3 regions of the uncultured Comamonas sp. genome follow, and region 1 is predicted to be linked to each of the others. Evidence: predicted binding sites of a transcription regulator. Region 1 holds the regulator's gene; each other region holds the start of a gene.
What was found. Region 1 encodes LexA, which represses DNA repair genes until DNA is damaged. Its sites were predicted from a motif close to ACTGTATNNNNATACAGT; they were not measured.
Positions count from the first base shown of each region.

Region 2: ACHWUQ_RS16905 (putative DNA modification/repair radical SAM protein) is a predicted target of LexA. The motif match lies at 2,194-2,211, and genes of this name have one in related genera.
Region 3: ACHWUQ_RS08480 (LexA family protein) is a predicted target of LexA. The motif match lies at 1,397-1,414, and genes of this name have one in related genera.

Region 1 covers NZ_CAXYJV010000050.1:239,679-244,702, reverse strand. Annotated here, with positions in the region: gene ACHWUQ_RS22060 (carboxymuconolactone decarboxylase family protein) at 1-210, shown strand, start outside; gene ACHWUQ_RS22055 (NmrA family transcriptional regulator) at 244-969, shown strand; gene ACHWUQ_RS22050 (FMN-dependent NADH-azoreductase) at 1,032-1,667, shown strand; gene ACHWUQ_RS22045 (hypothetical protein) at 1,926-2,468, opposite strand; gene lexA (transcriptional repressor LexA) at 2,604-3,320, opposite strand; gene ACHWUQ_RS22035 (asparaginase) at 3,435-4,454, shown strand; gene adk (adenylate kinase) at 4,567-5,024, opposite strand, start outside.
Region 2 covers NZ_CAXYJV010000041.1:309,048-314,071, forward strand. Annotated here, with positions in the region: gene ACHWUQ_RS16895 (tripartite tricarboxylate transporter substrate binding protein) at 91-1,038, shown strand; gene ACHWUQ_RS16900 (tripartite tricarboxylate transporter substrate binding protein) at 1,170-2,144, shown strand; gene ACHWUQ_RS16905 (putative DNA modification/repair radical SAM protein) at 2,345-3,673, shown strand; gene ACHWUQ_RS16910 (TIGR03915 family putative DNA repair protein) at 3,685-4,572, shown strand; gene ACHWUQ_RS16915 (bile acid:sodium symporter family protein) at 4,595-5,024, opposite strand, start outside.
Region 3 covers NZ_CAXYJV010000022.1:4,849-9,872, reverse strand. Annotated here, with positions in the region: gene ACHWUQ_RS08490 (translocation/assembly module TamB domain-containing protein) at 1-161, shown strand, start outside; gene ACHWUQ_RS08485 (MOSC domain-containing protein) at 291-992, opposite strand; gene ACHWUQ_RS08480 (LexA family protein) at 1,448-1,840, shown strand; gene ACHWUQ_RS08475 (Y-family DNA polymerase) at 1,843-3,135, shown strand; gene ACHWUQ_RS08470 (hypothetical protein) at 3,237-4,811, shown strand; gene ACHWUQ_RS08465 (hypothetical protein) at 4,797-5,024, opposite strand, start outside.

The DNA of each region.
Region 1 (5,024 bases):
GAGACCCCGTTCTTCAGCGACCGTGAGCGCGCTGCGCTGGCGTGGACCGAGGCACTGACCCTTGTAGCGCACGACCATGTGCCCGATGCCGCCTGGGAAGCCGTGCGCCCCCACTTCAGCGATGCCGAGCTGATGGAGCTGACCGCTGTGATCACCTCGATCAACAGCTGGAACCGCTTTGCGATCGCCTTCCGCAAGATGCCCGTTTAACGGGCAAGCCCCCGGTGTTGTGCAAGGCGGCTTATGAAAGTCTTGGTGCTGGACGGCTGCAACCCGCTGGGCAAGCGCGTGGTCGGCAATCTGCGGCAGCTGGGTTACCCGGTGCTCGCCGATGCGGGCCCCCAACTGCCGGCTGCGTTGCATGGTGCCGAGGTGCTGATCGATCTGCGCGAGCCGCCTGTGGTGGATACGGCCGATGCGCTGGAGGGCTGGGCGCGCGCATGCCGGCAGCTGAATGCCGCCATCGCTGCTGCCGCAGTGGCGCACCATATTGCGCTGTCGGCCTTGGGTGTGCAGCGATTGCAAGGCAGCGGCTACTACCAGGCGATCGCGTTGCGGGAACTGCTGGCCCTGACAGGCAACACCCCCTGTACCGTGCTGCGTGCAGCACCCTTGTATGAAAGCCTGGGGCAACTGGCGCACGACAGCGTAGCCGATACGCTGCTGGCGATACCGGTGGCCCAGGTGCAGCCAATGGCGGCAGAGGATTTGGCGATGCTGGTGGCCGACGCCGCGCTGGCGCAGCCCTTGGCGGGCTGCATGGACGTGGCCGGCCCGCAGAAGATGGCGATGGCCGAGTGGGTGCTGCAGTACCTGCGCTTGCAAGGCGATCCTCGCATGGTGCTGGGCGATGCCGATGTGCCTTACCGGGGTGCGCTGCTAGACGATGGCTGCCTGGTTCCTGAGGGGCCCGCACGCCTGGGCCGAACCACGCTCGCCGCCTGGGTGTGCAAATCCCGGGCGATGTGATGCCGTAGAACTGTGCGGATGCTGCCCACCTTGGCCTGACTACTCAAACGATTGGACAAACGATGACCCGTACCTTGCTCTTGAACTGTGGCCCACACGGCCAGGCCAGCCACGCCTACCAACTGGCAACCGACATGCTGGCAGAGCTGGGCCTTGCGCAGCAGCCGCTGTTGGAACGCGATCTCGTCGCAACACCGATACCGCCGATCAGCCGCGACTATGCGCTGGCGATCACCTCGAATGCGAGCGCAGACGCACCCGCGCTGGCCTGGTCGGAAACGCTGATCAAAGAGCTGGAAGACAGCGATCTGCTGATGATTCTGACACCGATGCACAACTTTGCGGTGCCGGCCACGCTCAAGCTCTGGCTGGACCAGGTGATCCGTATACACCGCAGCTTTGCATCGACGCCCGAAGGCAAGATCGGCTTGATGAAGGACCGGCCCACCTTGGTGTTGGTCAGTTCAGGCGGCTTCCATGCAGGTCCAAAAGCGCGTCAGGAGGACTTTTTGACGCCTTATCTGCGTTATGCGCTGGCCTCCATCGGCATCCGCAATGTGCATTTTGTGTTGCTGCAAGGTCTGGTGTTGGGGCCCGATGCGGTGGCTGCTGCAGTGGATGGCGCGAGGGATGCCCTGCGCGAGCAGCTGGCGCCTTTCAAACAGCTGGCGCTGGAGGCTGCTGCGGCCGCACGCTGAGCGAAAGATGGAAAAGAAGAAGCCGCTGGCAGTGCAGCGGCAGCCACGGCTTAGTGGCCATGAGCAGCGGGCAGCGGGCTGAAGGCAGAGCGCTGAAGGTGCCGGTTTGGCGCGTGCCCGGCATGGCGGTAACGCCCGGTACGTTCAGCGTCTGCGTCAACCCAGCGTAGCGATTCCGCTGCTGTCCACCCCTCGTGACAGCAGGCATGCAGCTGCCAGCAGGCTGGCTACAACGCACCGGCCCGGATTGGCACTGGCTTAGACCGCGTGCAGATGCTCCAGCCGCTCCAGGCGTTCAAGCTCGGCACAGATATCGGCCATGCTGCCCGACATGGCCCAGCGCATGCCTTTTTGGCGGTGCAGGCTGGCCGGTTGCGCCCAGTACATCTTGACGGGGGCATCGTTGGCGGCCTGGGCGCTGCAGCGCTGTACCGACAAGAACGGGCGGGTGTGGGACTGTATACCTACTGAGAGGCGGCGGCGCGCTGCGGGTTTGCGCGGCAGGCGAATGCGGTCGATGGGGCGCTGTGCGGGTGTCTCTTCGGCAGGGCCGTCCACGCCAGGCGGAACGCTGGGGCCATCGAGCAGGCTCAGTTGCTGCACGGCACCACGCTGCGCAGCGGCGCTGGAGGCGGCGGCAAAGCAATGCACCTGGGCGGCAAGCTGGCCATCGTTGGCGGCGCCATGGGCTGGACGGCGGCGGCTGCTGCGCACGATGGCACGTTGGATGGACTGGAACCAGGGCAGGCCAGCGACGAGGGAAAAGGGCGCAAGCGCACGCAATGCATCTGCTACGAGCATGGGAGACTCCTTGGTGTACGGATGACAGCAGGATTGCGCAAGGCGAGCGCATTCCCCAGGGTTGTGGGCCGGGTGCCCACAACGCCCGCTACCTGGGGTTGCGCAGAAAGGGAGGGGCCGACAGGGCCGCTGGGCTTAGTTCAGCATCGTGTTGCGAATCAACCCGACGGCAATGCCTTCGATCTCGAAGGGCTCGCCCGGCTGCACGACGATGGGCAGGTAATCCGGGTTCTCGGCCAGCAGCTCGATGCCATCCTTGGTGCGCTGCAGGCGCTTGACGGTGACGTCATCGCCCAGACGTGCGACGATGATCTGGCCATTGCGGGCCTCGCGGGTGGCTTTGACGGCCAGCAGATCGCCATCGATGATGCCGACATCGCGCATCGACATGCCGCGTACCTTCAGCAGGTAATCGGGCTGCTGCTGGAACAGGCCGCCTTCAACGGTATAGGTCTGGTCGACATGCTCTTGCGCCAGGATGGGCGAGCCCGCTGACACGCGGCCAATCAGCGGCAGGGCCAGCTGGGCGAGCTCTTGCACCACACGGCCCAGGCCGGCGGTGGCGTTGGACACGCCTGCCAGCGGCGACGAAAAGCGCGTGCCGCGTGCCGCATTGATGGAGCGCACGGTATCACTTTGCAGGCGAATCCCCCGGGAGGTACCGCTGACCAGCTCGATCACACCCTTGCGTGCCAGCGCCTTGAGGTGGTCTTCTGCCGAATTGGCCGATTTGAAGCCCAGCTTGCTGGCGATTTCGGCGCGCGTTGGCGGGGCGCCGGTGCGCGAGATGGCCGTCTGGATCAGGTCCAGAATTTCTTGTTGGCGCGCGGTGAGTTTGGGATGGTCTCGCATAAGATCTCCGTGTGATCTGTGGTGCCGGGTGGCAGCCAAGCTGCCGTGCACTCCAACACCTGTATATCAATCCAGTACCTGTATTTTTAACCAGTTTTTTGCAGGAGGCAAGCTTTGCAGCCAAAAATTTTGATCATCGGCACCGGCGGCACCATTGCCGGCATGGCCGATGATGCCGAGAATCCCGGCCAGTACCGTGCGGCGCAGCTGTCGGTCGCGGCCCTGCTGGCGGGGGTGAGCGGTATCGAGACCGCCGCGGCGGGCCCGCTGGATGCAATGCAGATCGCGCAAATTGATAGCAAGGACATGAGCGACGAGGTCTGGCATGCGCTGCTCCAGGCTTGCGATGCAGCGATGCGCGACGAGGCGGTACGCGGTGTTGTTATCACCCACGGAACGGATACCTTGGAGGAAACTGCCTGGTTCCTGCATTGCGTTTTAGGGCGCCTGGCCAAGCCGGTGGTGCTGACCTGTGCGATGCGCCCGGCCAATGCCTTGATGCCCGATGGCCCGCAGAATCTGAAGGATGCCGTGGCCGCCGCTGCGGCGCTGGATGCGGACGGCCATCCGCTGTTGCGCGAGGTGGTCGCGGTGACCGGCGGGGGCGAGCTGCACAGCGCGCGCTGGCTGCAAAAGGTGCACCCGCACCGCTTGCTGGCCTTTTCATCGGGCGAACAGGGGCCGCTGGGCTGGGTGGATGGCACGAACGTGCGCCTGCGCCAGGGCTATGCACCGCAGGCAGCAGATACGGAGGGCGGCTACACCGGCAGCGCATGGCTGGCGGCCTTGCCCGCGCCGGCCAGTACGCCCTGGCCGTGGGTGGAGATCGTCACCAGCCATGCTGGCCTGCGCCCGGGGCTGTTGAAGGCGCTACAGGCCCAGGGTGTGGATGGCCTGGTGGTGGCAACCACCGGCAATGGCACGGTGCATGAGGTGCTGCTGGATGGGATCGCGCGCGCACGCCAGCAAGGCTTGCCGGTGTGGCGCAGCAGCCGCTGCAGCGATGGCGTGATCAGCGATGCAGTATTGCCCGGGATGGCCGACCTGGACAAAGACCTGGCCGTGGCCTTGACGCCCTACAAATGCCGGGTCAGCCTGCAGCTGGCGCTGGTGCAGGCCCGATCCAAAATCTAAGTACGGGCATGGGAGCCAACGGCAGATACCGGTTTATTTACCGATAAATAGACGGGCATAAAAAAGCCACTGTCGCACGACAGTGGCTTGGTAGATGAGGCAGAGTTGCTTATCAGGCCTGCAGGGCGGCAATCGCGCGCTGCGTGATTTCTTCGACCGAGCCCATGCCGCTGATCGCGCGGTACTTGGGGGCGGCGGCCGGGTCTTGTGCAGCCCAGCTGCTGTAGTAGTCGACCAAGGGGCGGGTCTGGCTGCTGTAGACGTCCAGGCGCTTCTTGACGGTTTCTTCCTTGTCGTCTTCGCGCTGCACCAGGGGCTCGCCAGTCACATCGTCCAGGCCTTCGGTCTTGGGCGGGTTGAACTTGACATGGTAGGTACGGCCCGATGCGGGATGGCTGCGGCGGCCGCTCATGCGCTCGATGATGGCTTCAAACGGCACATCGATTTCCAGCACGTAGTCGAGCTTGACGCCGGCCGCCTTCATCGCGTCGGCCTGCGGGATCGTGCGGGGGAAACCGTCAAACAGGAAGCCATTGGCGCAATCGGCCTGGGCGATACGTTCCTTGACCA
Region 2 (5,024 bases), on a different contig from region 1:
GCATCGGCGCTTTCTGCCAACGCCGCTGCAGCTCTTCAGGAGACCCACCCCATGATCCCCCATGCGCTCGCTTCTGCTGCCGCATTGGCAATGGCTGCTAGCTTGGCCGTTGCGGCCAGTCCGGCCCTTGCCGCCTATCCAGACAAGCCCATCAAGCTGATCGTGCCGTTCCCACCCGGCCAGGCCACCGATATCTTTGCCCGTGCGCTGGCCGACAAACTCGGCCAAAAGCTCGGCCAACCGTTGGTGGTGGAGAACAAAGCCGGCGCGGGCAGCAATATCGGCTCCGAGCAGGTTGCGCGCAGCGCCGCCGACGGCTACACCTTGCTGGTGGCGGGCAGCGCGATGGCGGTGAACCAGACCTTGTACAAAAAGGTGAACTTCGATCCCCGGGCCGACCTGGTTGGCATCAGCTTGATCGCCAAGGTGCCGCTGGTCTTTCTGGCCAATCCGGCCAGCGGCATCAAAAGCATGAACGACCTGGTGAGCAAGGCCCGCGCCGAGCCCGGCAAGCTGAGCTATGCCAGCGCCGGCATTGGCGGCACCCAGCATTTGAGCGCGGAGATGGTCAAGGCCCGCGCAGCGCTGCAGATCGAACATATTCCCTACAAAGGCAGCGGCCCGGCGCAGGCGGATTTTCTGGGCAACCAGGTGCCGCTGATGGTGGATTCGGTCACTGCGGCCTTGGCCAATATCCAGGCTGGCAAGGCCGTGCCGCTGGGCGTGACCTCGGCTACGCGCTCCAGCCAGCTGCCCCAGGTGCCCACGATTGCCGAATCCGGCCTGCCCGAGTTCAAGGGCTTTGAGGCTGTTGGCTGGTTGGGCCTGATGGCTCCCAAGGGAACGCCCAAAGCCATTGTCGACAAGTTGACCCAAGAAACGGTGGCCATTCTCAGCAGCGCCGAGATGCAGAAATTCATCCGTGACCGGGGCTCCGAGCCCGCACCGACCAGCGGCCCGGAGATGGACCGCTTTGTCGCCAGCGAAATGGTGGAATGGGGCAAGGCCGTCAAGCAATCGGGCGCGACGGTGGAATAGGGCTACCCCCAGGCTGCGCGGTCAGAACCCTTACGCCCCGCCGACCATGTCACCCAGGCGTCCCGGTGCCTGGATGCGCTTTTCTACACTCTTTGTCGCCTATAGACCGAAATGGAGACAAAGACATGGTGTTGACGCGCAGAAGCCTGGTGCAAGCCGGGGCCGCCACGGCAATGGGAGCTTATATCGGGGCCGGCGCATCGCTGGCCCACGCGAACAAGCGCTTTCCCAACCGGGCGATCAAGCTCGTAGTGGCCTTTCCCGCCGGCGGGCCGACCGACCTGACAATGCGCCAGCTCGCCGAGAACGCCGCCAAGGTGCTGGGCCAGCCGATTGTGGTGGAGAACCGCCCCGGCGCGGCGGGCTCGCTGCCTGCGACCCAGCTACAGAACACGGTGGCCGATGGCTATACCATCGCCCAGCTGCCGATGAGCGTGATGCGCCTGCCTTTCACCACGGGCCTCAAATGGAACCCGGTGGAGGATCTGAGCTACATCATCAATGTCACCGGCTATGCGTTCTGCATGGTGGCCAGCACGCAGTCCGGGCTCAAGAATTGGCAGGAGGTCGTGGCCTGGGCCAAGGCCCACCCTGGCAAGCTGACCTTGGGCAATACCGGTACCTATACTTCGCCGCATGTCACCTCGGCCATCATTGCGCAGCAGCTCGGACTGGATGTCGTGCATGTGCCCTACAAAGGATCGGCGGAGCTGATGCGCGCGACGATGGCAGGCGAGGTGATGGTCGCGGCCGACACCAGTGCCGTAATCCCCTATGTGGACCAGGGCCGCATGGTCGCGTTGAACGTCTGGACCGAAAAGCGCCTGCCCACCTTGCCCAATACCCCCACCTTGATCGAGCTCGGCCTGCCGACCACGCAATACTCGCCGTTTGGCCTGGTGGGCCCCAAGGGCATGCCGGCCGATGTGCAAGCCACTTTGCACAAAGCGTTCAAGGAAGCGATGGAGATGGAAAGCTACCAGGCGATGCTGCAGCGCTTTGAGATGCTGCCGATTTACATGAACAGCGCCGACTACAAGAAGTTTGCCGCCGAGTCGACCGTCAAGGAAAAGGCCGTGCTGGCCAAGCTGGGTCCCCAGGCTTGACGGAGCCGAGGCGGCCCATGGGCGCGGCAACGGCAGCAGGGTGATGAAAACTGTATTTATATACAGTATTTGTAAAACACCGCTTCATCTGATCGGTGCCGCCCCTCTATGAAGGGGTCTGCTTACGCTGACAGCATGGAAGGCAGCGCTGGTCATCGCCGGGAGGTTTTGCTAGAATACTGTACATATACACAGTATTTATGCAAACCCTCGCCAAACTCCAGATTCTGGCCGATGCCGCCAAATACGATGCCAGCTGCGCATCCAGCGGCAGCAAGCCCCGCAATTCCCTGGGCGGCAAGGGGATGGGCTCGACCGAGGGCATGGGCATCTGCCACAGTTACACGCCCGATGGCCGCTGTGTCTCGCTGTTGAAGATTCTGCTGACGAACTTCTGCATCTACGACTGCCGCTACTGCATCAACCGCAAAAGCTCCAATGTGCAGCGCGCCCGCTTCAGCGCGGCCGAGGTGGTGGGGCTCACTCTGGACTTCTACCGCCGCAACTGCATAGAAGGCCTGTTTCTGTCCAGCGGCATCATCCAGTCGTCCGACTACACGATGGAGCAACTGGTCGAGGTGGCCCGCAGCCTGCGCGAGGACCACGATTTTCGCGGCTACATCCACCTCAAGACGATTCCAGATGCGTCCCCCGAGTTGTTGGCGCTGGCGGGCCGCTATGCGGACCGGCTCAGCATCAATATCGAGCTGCCCACGCAGCAGGGCCTGCAGCAATTGGCGCCGGAAAAGGATGCTGTGGGCATTGCCTCGGCCATGCACCAGGTCGCGGAGCATATCGAAGTGGCCCGGCAGCAGAAGCAAGACCAGCAGGGCAGCAAGCTGGTATCGCTGCCCCGCCAGCGCCAGGCGGCCCGGGCGGCAGCGCCCAGCTATGCGCCTGCGGGCCAAAGCACCCAAATGATTGTCGGCGCCGACAGCGCCAATGATGCGACCATTCTGCTCACCAGCAGCGCGCTCTACACCGGCCAGCGTCTGCGCCGGGTCTACTACTCGGCTTTCAGCCCCATCCCCGATGCCTCATCCGATCTGCCCCTGCAGGCGCCGCCGCTGATTCGCGAGCACCGGCTCTACCAGGCCGATTGGCTGATGCGCTTTTACGGATTCAGCCCGGCTGAGATCACCGCGCCAGCGAGCGGCGGCATGCTCGATCTGGAGCTGGACCCCAAACTTGCCTGGGCGCTGTCGCAGCGCCAGCATTTTCCGGTGGATTTGAACCGCGCGGCCAAGGCCTGGCTGCTGCGGGTGCCGGGCTTGGGTGTTGGCAGTGTCGAGCGCCTGCTGGCCGCCCGCAGGGTGCGCCGGCTGCGGCTGGCAGATCTGCAGCAGCTGCGCGTTGCCACCAGCAAGGTGCTGCCTTTTGTCGAGCTCGATGATTACCACCCGCCACTGGCCATGCTCGACAGCCCCGGCTTGCGCCAACAGCTGCTTGCCCAGATGGGGCAGGGGGCTGTGCAGCGCCGGCACAGTGGCATGCAACTGGCGGCTGCGGCGCAGATCGCCTTGTTTTGAGGAGGCCAGGCATGCCAGCGGAGAACGACAGCTTGACGGTGATGCTGGAAACACCGGATGACTTTGCCGGCTTTCGCCAGGCCGCGCGGGTGTTATTGGCCCTGGGCGCAGCGCCCGAGGTGGTGCACTGGCGCTGGTCGGATGAGTTGGCTACCCAGGCCGAGGATGGTGATTTGTTTGCGGATGCCGCGGCGGCCAATGATGCACCCGATGCACCAGCCCGCGTCATCAGTCCCGATGCGCTGGACCGTTTGGCCATCGCACCCGGCCAGCCGGTGCACATCCGCAAACCCCAGCTGGCTGTGCTGCGCAATGCTTGCTGCCACCGCAATCCGGGGCGCTTCATGCTGTGCTACCGCTGGCTGTGGCGGCTGCAGGCCATGCCCAGCCTCGCGGGCGATGCGCTCGATGCCGATTGGCGCGATATCGAACGCCTGGCGCATGCGGTGCGGCGAGAGATCCACAAGATGCATGCCTTTGTGCGCTTCCGGCCCGCACAGGACGAAAACGGCCACCCGCTGCATGTGGCCTGGTTCGAGCCTGAGCACCACATCGTTCGCGCGGCCTCGGGCTTTTTCATGGAGCGCTTCGGCAATATGCGCTGGGCGATTCTGACGCCGGACTGCAGCGTGCTCTGGGACCAGGAATGCCTGCAATGGGGCCCTGGCGCCACGGCGGCCCAGGCGCCGGGCCCGGATGCGGGTGAAGCGCTATGGCTGGCCTATTACCAGTCCACCTTCAACCCGGCGCGCCTCAAGGAGCAGGCCATGCTGCGCGAGATGCCACGCCGGTACTGGAAGAACCTGCCCGAGACCCAGCTGATCAGCGGCCTGGTGGCAGGCGCGCGCAGCCGCACTGGAGACATGCTGGCGGCGCAGCCAGGCGCCCAGCGCGCCTGACGCGGACAGCGGTTTTTCAGGCTCAGTGCAGTGACACGTCTTCGCGGCGCACATGGTCGTTGGCTGTGCCGGTAGGCCGGCTCGACCAGTAGCCGGCGAGCAGCGATCCCGATATGTTGTGCCAGACCGAGAAAATGGCGCCTGGCAGCGCGGCCATCGGGCTGAAGAACTTCGCGCCCAGGCTGGCCGCGAGGCCCGAGTTCTGCATGCCCACCTCGATCGCCAATGTGCGGCAGACCGATTTGTCAAAGCCCAGCAGGCGACCGCCCCAGTAACCACCCAGGTAACCGATCAGGTTGTGCGCAATCACGCCCGCCACCACGACGCCACCCACGGTGGCAATGCGGTCGCGACTCAAGGCCACGACGGTGGACAGCACCAGCAGGATCGCCACCATCGACACGAGCGGCAGCAGACGCTCGACGCGCTTGATCTGCGCATGCCAGAAATGG
Region 3 (5,024 bases), on a different contig from region 1:
AACGCATCTCGCAGGATCTGTACGTGACCTACGAAGCCGGCCTGGCCGGCACCCTGGGCGCGCTCTACATCTTCTATGACTTCACCCGCAATCTGCAGCTGCGCGGCTCCGCCGGTACGACCAGCGCGCTGGATCTGATCTACACCTTGCGGTATGACTGATTGAGCCCCTGAGCCACGGATCGCTTGCAGTGCGCAAGGACATGCCTCCGCCCCGTTGCAAAACGGCGAAGGCATGTTTGTCAGCGGGAAGCCGGGGTTGCAGTTGCCGTTTCTCAGGCAATGCAGGCGTCAATCCTGGGCCATGCCAAAGAATCCAGCACCGGACCAGGGCGCCTCTCCTGCCCCACTGCGCTGGCTCCGCACCCTGGCGGCAACAGGCGCTGGCAACTGTGCCAGGACCTTGGGAAAAGCTCTGCAATAGGCCGTTTGCACGCCGGCCATCTCGGCCAGCTGCCGATAGCTGATCCAGGCGCCCTCGGGCACCGCGCAGGCCACCTGCTGGACCCTCTGCTGCCACTGGTCGCTGAACGCAGGCGCTAGCGCGCGGAATACCGCTATCTCTGCGCCACGGCGGATGGTTCCGCCTCGCAGCACACGGGCAAGCATGCCTCGATCTCGGCCGATATTTGCAACGATCCCCGGCGCCCTGCGCTCCAGCAACCGGCAGGGTTCACAGACAAACGTGATCCAAAGCACCACGTCGCTGCCAATCCGCAGCAGATCTCCGGAAGCAAGTCCCCGGACCGGGAAGTCCACCCGCAGATTCTCCCTAAGAGTGCCGTCCGCTAAATACCAGCGCCGGTAGGCACCGTTGTCTGCGATCAGCAGTTGCCGGGGAGACAGAAGGGACGCATGGCGATCCTCTGCCAGGCCATAGCCGCCGATGGCCTGGGCCTCCGCCACCGATCGCGGCTCAGGCGCCTTGCCGACTCTGACGTACAGCGCTTGCAGGGAACCGATGGATTGCCAGCGGTCGTTCAATGCCGTCAACGTGGGGAGTGGGGTGGAAGGAAAAGGAAACATGCTGTGAAATTTTGCGCTTCCGCAGGAGTTTGCCTGGAGTCGCGACTTTTTACAGCCCAGGCAGACCCCTGCGCTGAGGGGCATCCTGTGTGCGGATCAACGCATCGGATGCCGTCCCCCGCCAGATTGGCTGCGAGGCTCGGCAAGTCCTCTACAATAGGCCGCTGTCCCTCTCCGTAGTTCAGGGGGTCGCCACAGAGGGGAAATGCGCTCACGGTATCAATTCCGTATCACTGCAATAACCCCTCATTGCATGATAGCTGTCGCACTTTACACCCGTATGCACCCCGGGTGATTCTCCTAACAGACCACAGATTCCGGCAACGGTCAATCGAGCGCATCCATATCTGCTGATTTCCAGACTCATTTATACTGTATACATGCACAGTATTTTACAGCCCCTCAACTTTGATGCGAGCTCCATGGTTCTTCCTGTGGCGGGCAGCACTGTGCGCGCCGGCTTCCCAAGCCCTGCAGATGACTGGAGCCAGGAGCGAATCGACCTCACCAAGCTCCTGATACCTCATCCCGCTTGCACATTCTTGGTCAAGTCGGGCGGGCTATCGATGAAGGACGCCGGCATCGATGATGGCGACCTCTTGGTGGTCGACCGCTACATGAAGCCAGAGCACAAGTCCATTGTGGTGGCAGTAGTGGACAACGACTTCACCGTCAAATACCTTTTCAAGCGCGGTGGCCGCATCAAGCTGCAAGCGGCCAACCCCACCTTCCCTGACATCAGCATCAGCGACGAGCAGACGTTGGAGATCTGGGGCGTTGTCACCTGCAGCATCAAGCGCTTCGTCAAGGTGTGAACATGTATGCACTGGTCGACGGGAACAACTTCTACGTTAGCTGCGAGAGGGCGTTTCGCCCAGCGCTCAACCGCTGCCCAGTGGTGGTACTGAGCAACAACGACGGATGCGCCATTGCACGGAGCAACGAAGCCAAGGACCTGGGCATCAAGATGGGCGCACCCTATTTCCAGATCAAGCACCTGGAGATCACTAAGGGGCTCGTGGCGCTGTCAGCTAACTTTGCCCTGTATGGGGACATGAGCGAGCGAATGATGAGCCTGGCGGCCGGCCTTGGCCCGGAACAAGAGATCTACAGCATTGACGAGAGTTTCATCACGCTAGACGGCGTGCGAAATGTGACCCGTCGTGCCTGGGCCATCCGGGACCGTATAGCTCGCGGAGTAGGCATCCCCTGCGGGATTGGCATTGGCAAAACTAAGACCCTGGCCAAGCTCGCTAATGCGATTGCGAAGGATGCGGAACGCAAGCCAGGCAGCTACCCGGGGCACCTGGCACGCGTATGCAATCTGGAGGAGATCTCCCGCAGCGAGTTGCAGACGATCCTAGAGCAGACCCACGTTGGCGCGGTGTGGGGCATTGGCAAGCGAATTAGCAACCAGTTGAACGAGGCGGGCATCGCCAATGTGTGGCAGCTCACACAGGCCGATCTGGGCACCATACGCCGGCGCTGGTCGGTGGTCTTGGAGCGCACCGTGCGCGAACTGCGCGGCGAGAGCTGCATCGCCCTGGAGGATGCCCCGCCCCCTAAGAAAATGATCGCCTGCACCAGGTCGTTTGGCCATCCAGTGGAGGATCTCGGCCCTTTGATTGAGGCAGTGAGCGAATACGGCAGCCGTGCGGCCGAGAAGCTGCGGCGTCAGCGCGGCTTGGCCGGCCAAGTGCAGGTGTTTGCACATACCAGCCCATTCCGGCCTGGTCCGCGCTACAGCCGCTCCATCATTGTGCCGCTGCTGCGGCCGACAGCGGACACCGCGTTGATCGTCCGCAGCGCCGTCGACGGGTTGAAGCGGATCTATGAAGACGGATACCAGCTGATCAAAGCCGGGGTGATTCTGCTCGATATCAGTGATGGCACCATTCAGCAATGCGAGTTGGACATGGGCGAGGCCTCCAAGGATCGCAGCGCCCTCTATGGTGCGTTGGACAAGATCAACATGCGCTACGGGCGCGGCACCTTGCACTTGGCCTCAACCGGCGTAGAGCCTGTAAATGCCCGCTGGGAGATGAGACAAGAACGGCGCACCCCACGCTATACAACCAACATCGAAGAGATTCCGGTAGTGCGGTGTTGACACAGCGAAAAAATTTTAACCATTGGGAATCTAGACGTATCATGTAACCGAACGTCAGGGAAAGTGACTAGACTGCATCGTTTTTCTTGATTTATTCTGCTATGTCATCAATGTGGGATAGGTTAAAACCAATGGCAACACAAAGTAAACGTCATAATTTCTCTAAGTCGGTTATCAATACATTAGCCGAGCGGGTTACATATCGTTGTTCTAGGCCAGATTGCGATGTTTCGACTATCGGTCCAGCCCAAGACGGTGGGACTTCAAATACGGGGACAGCTGCTCACATCACTGCAGCTTCACCGGGTGGCCCACGTTATGATCCAACATTGACTCCAGAGCAGAGAAAGTCTGCAGAAAACGGCATTTGGCTTTGTGCAATTCACGGTCGTGAAATTGATTCAGACAAAACACGTTACTCAGTTGATGAATTAAAACAATGGAAATCATCAGCTGAAAGCAACGCTTTATTTAGACAAAATAAGCGACAGCCAAGGGAAGAAGATGCTGCCAATTTGCTTAAATTAGCTGCCGGAGCACAACCTAAAGCTTATGTTCCTACAGGCATCAAAAACGTTCACCTTGGCATAAAGGAATTGCTACACGACTTAGACCCAAGATTAGACATATCTACATCTTACAATGATGGCATCACTTCATATAGAGTAGGAAGTGTTAAAGAACCCGTTTCATTGAATTTTAATATTGCCGGCCAATTTGACCCAGATGATCTCGATAAACAATTCAAGCAACTTCGGGATCACGGAGCCCCTATTAAATTAGAAAACGTAAGACTGGACGTTTCTGGATCAGCAGCCGTAAAGTCGATTCTGGATGAAGCTACACGCGGAAAATTCATCATTGAGCCGGTTGCAAAAATTGGTGAGGTAAATATGCTGCTCACCAGCATTGACGGAAATACCAATATTGAGTACCCAAGACTACCATGCACTCACCAAGCGGGCGATGTAAGCGGCACATTTAAATGGGAGCTTTTCGAGAAACTATTGACATTCCAAGCAACTGTCGCTCGAACCTCACCGCCATTACAATTAATTGCCAATATAGATTTAAAGTCATGGAATGGCAAGAGTTTATTCAAACTCCCCAACTTTGACAAACTTTTTAAATTTGTGAAGCTATGCGCAAATTCGTGCACAGTAAAAATAGATATCGAACTGGCCAACCACCCCACATTAAATATTCCTAGTTTCAGCTGGGACAAGGAAAATTTAATTAGAGACACACTCACTACACTCACTTTTTTATCACATTTAAAAACTGTTGCTCAATTTTCCAATAAAGATCTAACAGTAGATTTCAGCTCGCCCATTCCCGAAGAAGAAGTTAAAAAAATATATAAGCTTGGAGAGTTTTATGCATTGAACGGGAAATGCGACAAGTCTGTACAATTGACTATTGGAATGTATATGAATTCGAACGCAAATAAACTTCAAATCGGCATTCAAAACAGGAATAATATACAAGCATTACATCCGCCTGTTGAAATTTCTGTTTTTGGTGAAAATTTTTCAACTCCTCCAGCTGACATAAAATTAACGGAAGCAGAAGTAGAGTTGATACGGCAGCCAGGTAATTCTCTAACAGCAAAAATTACCTCGACTGCCGGCAGTTTTATAGAAATCACACCTATCAATAATTTAATCAAAAACTAATGCGGCATTCTGATTTTTGATAAAGCTGCATCGTTGTGCGAAGGTCTGTAAGTATTGGATCTTTCGAGCGTCTTCTTTGACGCTGTCTCGTAGATCCAGAACAGCGAGTCCAGTATCTCCGTCGAGCGCGATGGCTGCATCGCCCACGCTGCCGGCGCCGGCATCGAGGTGCCCTCCACCGTCACTTGCGCCGGCGGCGCAGGCGGCACGCTT